2 regions of the Streptomyces sp. NPDC001549 genome follow, and region 2 is predicted to be linked to the other one. Evidence: riboswitches for the same ligand, from Rfam matches in the RefSeq annotation. Region 2 holds a riboswitch; the other holds the start of a gene.

Region 1 (2,192 bases), on a different contig from region 2:
GCCGTGGGATGGCCTTGCCGCCTAGAGCCTAACCGGATCCGGGCACTGGGCCGCCCGACCGCCCGGACCCTGGGACGAAAAAGGGACCGAATACCCCTCTTCCGGGACATAGGTCGCTTGATCATCGGCCTTCGGGGGCCGCACGCAGCACCGCCCGGCGCGTGGGGCACGCGCCGGGCGGTGGGAATCCTGCACGGGGTCAGCTGACGCCGCGTACAAGTTTCTGCGGCTTTTGCCGCAATGTTCAGCTGAGCTTCAGCTTCTGACCCGGGAAGATCAGGTCGGCGTCCGAGACGATGTCCTTGTTCAGCTCGAAGAGCTTCTGCCAGCCGCCCTTGACGCCGTTGGCCTCGGCGATGGTGCCCAGGGTGTCGCCCGGCTTGACCTCGTACGAGCCGTTGCCGGTCTTCGGCGCGGCCGGAGCCTCGGCACGCTCGGAGCGGGTGGTCGGAGCCTCGGGGCGCTTGGTCTCCTTCGGCGCGGCCTTGGTCTCGGTCTTCGGCTTCTCGGCCTTCGGCTTCGGCTGCGGCTTGGACTGCGGCTTCGACGCCGGGGCCTCGGAGCCGCCACCGGTGAAGGAGGAGTTCGACAGGCCCTTGCCACAGGACGGCCAGGCGCCCTTGCCCTGGCTCTTGAGGACCTTCTCCGCGACCGCTATCTGCTGCGACTTGGAGGCCTGGTTGGCCTGCGGGGCGTACGACTTGCCACCGAACCCGGCCCACGTGGAGGGCGAGAACTGCAGACCGCCGTAGTAGCCGTTGCCCGTGTTGATGGCCCAGTTGCCACCGGACTCGCACTGCGCGACCTTGTCCCACTCGGACGCGGTGGCGGCGCTGGCGGTGCCCGCGGCCATCAGGGGGGCGGCCACGGCCACACCGGCGACACCGGCGAGCGTGACGATCCGGACAGACCGCTCGATTGCAGTACCGCGACGGTGCTTGCCCTTGCCGGAAAGCAGCATGGAGTTTCTCCTCACCGACGCCTACGAGGTGAGCTGTCGGGTTCGGGCGAGTGAGTTGCCCGGCCGTGCGACCTAGCGCACGTCTTAACCCCAAGCCGGTGGCGTGACCGTCTCTCAACGGCCGCTCCCGGCACCTACCTTGGTTCCCCCGCTCCTGCCTTCGGCGCTTGACGCGACGACTGTTCCCCCCGTCCGCCGGCAGGATTCGGCGATGCGGTCGAAGGAGCTCGCGGTGGCGAGCGATTCAGAAGGTAGACAGGTCTCTCCCCGATGTTCAACGAGGAACATCGGGGAGAAACGGCCCCTACTTGCGCTCCCCGCAGGGGCGTTTGCGCAGGTGAGGGCGGGGTTTGCGGAAGCCCCGAGGCGGGACACGCCAGTTGACCGGAAGAGACACATGTCTCACTTACAGAAATCCGACATTCGACTCTTTCCGGGTAACTGAACTGTCCTTATTGCGCGGTTAGATCCAGGTTCTGACCGGGCTTGATGAGGTCGGCGTCCTCACCGATGACCTTCTCATTGGCCTGGTAGAGACCGTTCCAGCCCCCCTTTACGCCCTTGGCAACCGCGATGGTCGCCAGGCTGTCGCCCGCCTGGACCGTGTAGGTGGGGTCCGACGCGGCATCAGACGGGGCCGTCGGCACGGCCTCCGGCGCACCGCGGTGCTTGCCATTGCCCTGGACAGGAGTGGTGCCGGTGGTCTGCGGGACCTCCGGGGCCGCGGGGGCCTTCGGGTCGACCGGGGGCAGTCCCGGCGTGACGGGCGAGGTGGTGGGCGTGGTCGGGTCCACCGGCAGCGTCGGCGCCGTCGGGTCGACGGGGGTCGGCGTGCCGGTCGGACCGCCAGGCAGGACCGGAGCCGTCGGGTCGACCGGAGGAGTCGTCGGGATGTCCGGCGCGGGCATGACGGGCAGTCCGATGGACGGCGCGTCGGGAATCAGGAACGGAGTGCTGGACGGGCTCGGAGCCGGGGCCGGGGTCGGCGACCCGTAGTCCGTGGACGGCTTGCCGCCCTTGGTGGACGGAACGGCGTCGTCCGGGCGGGACGGCGCGGGGGCGAGCGGGCCCTGACCACCGGGCAGACCGGGGTCCACCTTCGCGGCGGGGCTCTCCCGGACCAGACCGGCCGAGGCCGCGCACAGCGGCCACGCCTGCGGTCCCGTCGAGCCCAGCACCCGCTCGGCCACGGCGATCTGCTGGGATCGGCTCGCCAGGTCGGGGCGCTCGG
Region 2 (2,192 bases):
TCATTGCACGCACATGCGTGCGCTGCGACTCTATTGCAACACACGATAATTTCCGAGAGCGGCCAGAAATACGAAACATTTGCACAAAGACGCAACACACAAAGACCCCGGCTCGGGGAGCCGGGGTCTTCGGTGAAGCGGTGCGCCAGGCGGGGTCAGAGGCTGACGCCGTGCGAGCGCAGGTACGCGATCGGGTCGATGTCCGAGCCGTACTGCGAGCCTGTGCGGGCCTCGAAGTGCAGGTGCGGGCCGCTGGAGTTGCCGGTGGAGCCCGACAGGCCGATCTGCTGGCCCGGGATGACCTGCTGGCCGACGGAGACGCTCAGCGAGGTCATGTGCCCGTACTGGGTGTAGGTGCCGTCGTTGTGCTTGATGACGACGTTGTTGCCGTACGCGCCGCCCCAGCCGGCCTCGACGACGGTGCCGACGCCCACCGCGTGGACCGAGGTGCCGGAGGCGGCGTGGAAGTCGATGCCCGTGTGGCTGCCGGAGGACCACATGCCGCCGCCCGCGTGGTACTGCGTGCTGACGTACGAGCCGTCCACCGGGGCGACGAAGGTGTTGAGGCGCTTGCGCTCCTCCTCGCGGGCGGCGCGCTCGGCGGCATCGCGCTCGGCCTTCGCCTTGGCCTCGGCGAGGCGCTTGGCCTCCGCGGCCCGCTGCTTCGCGTCGGCCTCGGCCTGCGCCTTGACGGCGTCCTGCTCGGCGCCGCGGTGCTGGGACTCGGCCTGGTCGGCGATGTCGCCCGCGAGGTCCTCGGCGACGACCACGGCGCCCAGGCCGCTGTCCTGGCCGATGTTGCTGCTGTGGTTGTCCGCGGCGAAGGCCGGGGCGGCGAGCGAGCCGACCACACCCGTGGTGGCGATCGCGGCGATACCGGCGTAACCGGCGGTCTTCTTGCTCAGACGGCTGGAGCCACGGTGCTTACCGGTACCAGCGGGACGACTGCCAAACGCCATGAAGGGTTTGATCCTTTCCTTCCTTCTCGCCTACCGGGTTAGCTGACGGGTTCGGAGCAGGAAGGTCTCCTACGGATCTCCTCTTGCGAGGGGGTCCGATTCACCCCAGGGACTCATGTGGGTCCCCGGCTCCCCAGGCTCGCGCCTGACGGGGACTCGGCGATCACTGTCCGGTGCCGCGGGTGCGGCGGGCACAACTGACGGACAGCACGGCCGACGCTAGGCGGATCATCAGTCAATCGCCAAACAGACACGGCTTTTTGTTGCGTACGCCACACCACATAAAAGCAACCTCACCATTAAACGGACAAAAGGGGTTCCGGTGACCAAGTCACCAGAACCCCTTGCTGAAACCTTCAGCCGGCCCTCAATGAGCCGTCATCCGCCGGTCAGTTGGAGACGACCGTGACCTCTCCGATCCCAAGAGCCCGCACGGGCTCCTCGATCAGCGCCGCGTCGCCCACCAGGACGGTGACCAGCCGGTCCGCGGGGAAGGCCTTGACGACCGCCGTGGTCGCCTCCACCGTGCCCGTTTCGGCGAGCTGCGCGTACAACTGCGCCTGGTAGTCGTCCGGCAGCTCCTGCTCGACCTGGTCGGCGAGGGTGCCCGCGACCGAGGCCGCCGTCTCGAACTTCAGCGGGGCCACGCCCACCAGGTTCTGCACGGCGACATCGCGTTCGGCGTCGGTCAGACCGCCCTCCGCGAGGGTGCGCAGCACCTTCCAGAGGTCCTCCAGCGCCGGTCCGGTGTTCGGGGTGTCCACCGAGCCGCTGATGGCGAGCATCGAGGCGCCCTTGCCGTCCGCGGTGGAGCGCAGCACCTGGCCGAAGGCGCGCACGCCGTAGGTGTACCCCTTCTCCTCGCGCAGCACCTTGTCCAGGCGCGAGGTGAGGGTGCCGCCCAGGCAGTACGTGCCCAGCACCTGGGCCGCCCACACCCGGTCGTGGCGGTCCGCCCCGATCCGGCCGATCAGCAGCTGCGTCTGGACCGCGCCGGGCCGGTCCACGATGACCACGCGGCCGGTGTCGTCGGCGGTCACCGGCGGCACCGGGAGCGCGGCGGCGGTGTTGCCCGTCCAGGTGCCCAGGGTGTCCGCGAGCACGGCGTCCAGGTCGATGCCGGTCAGGTCGCCGACGACCACCGCGGTGGCGGTGGCGGGGCGTACGTGGGCCTCGTAGAAGGCGCGTACGGCGGCGGAGTCGATCCGGGCGACCGTCTCCTCGGTGCCCTGG

The links. Region 2 has a riboswitch for cyclic di-AMP ahead of ACFY04_RS26950 (M23 family metallopeptidase). Riboswitches for the same ligand answer to the same signal wherever they lie in the genome.
Region 1: another riboswitch for cyclic di-AMP. It lies ahead of ACFY04_RS38545 (transglycosylase family protein); the one in region 2 lies ahead of ACFY04_RS26950 (M23 family metallopeptidase).

What each region holds. Positions count from the first base shown of each region.
Region 1 covers NZ_JBIAVJ010000035.1:72,789-74,980, forward strand. The annotation lists gene ACFY04_RS38545 (transglycosylase family protein) at 245-961, opposite strand; cyclic di-AMP (ydaO/yuaA leader) riboswitch at 965-1,137, opposite strand; gene ACFY04_RS38550 (transglycosylase family protein) at 1,414-2,192, opposite strand, start outside.
Region 2 covers NZ_JBIAVJ010000018.1:132,752-134,943, reverse strand. The annotation lists gene ACFY04_RS26950 (M23 family metallopeptidase) at 156-959, opposite strand; cyclic di-AMP (ydaO/yuaA leader) riboswitch at 972-1,131, opposite strand; gene ACFY04_RS26945 (pitrilysin family protein) at 1,349-2,192, opposite strand, start outside.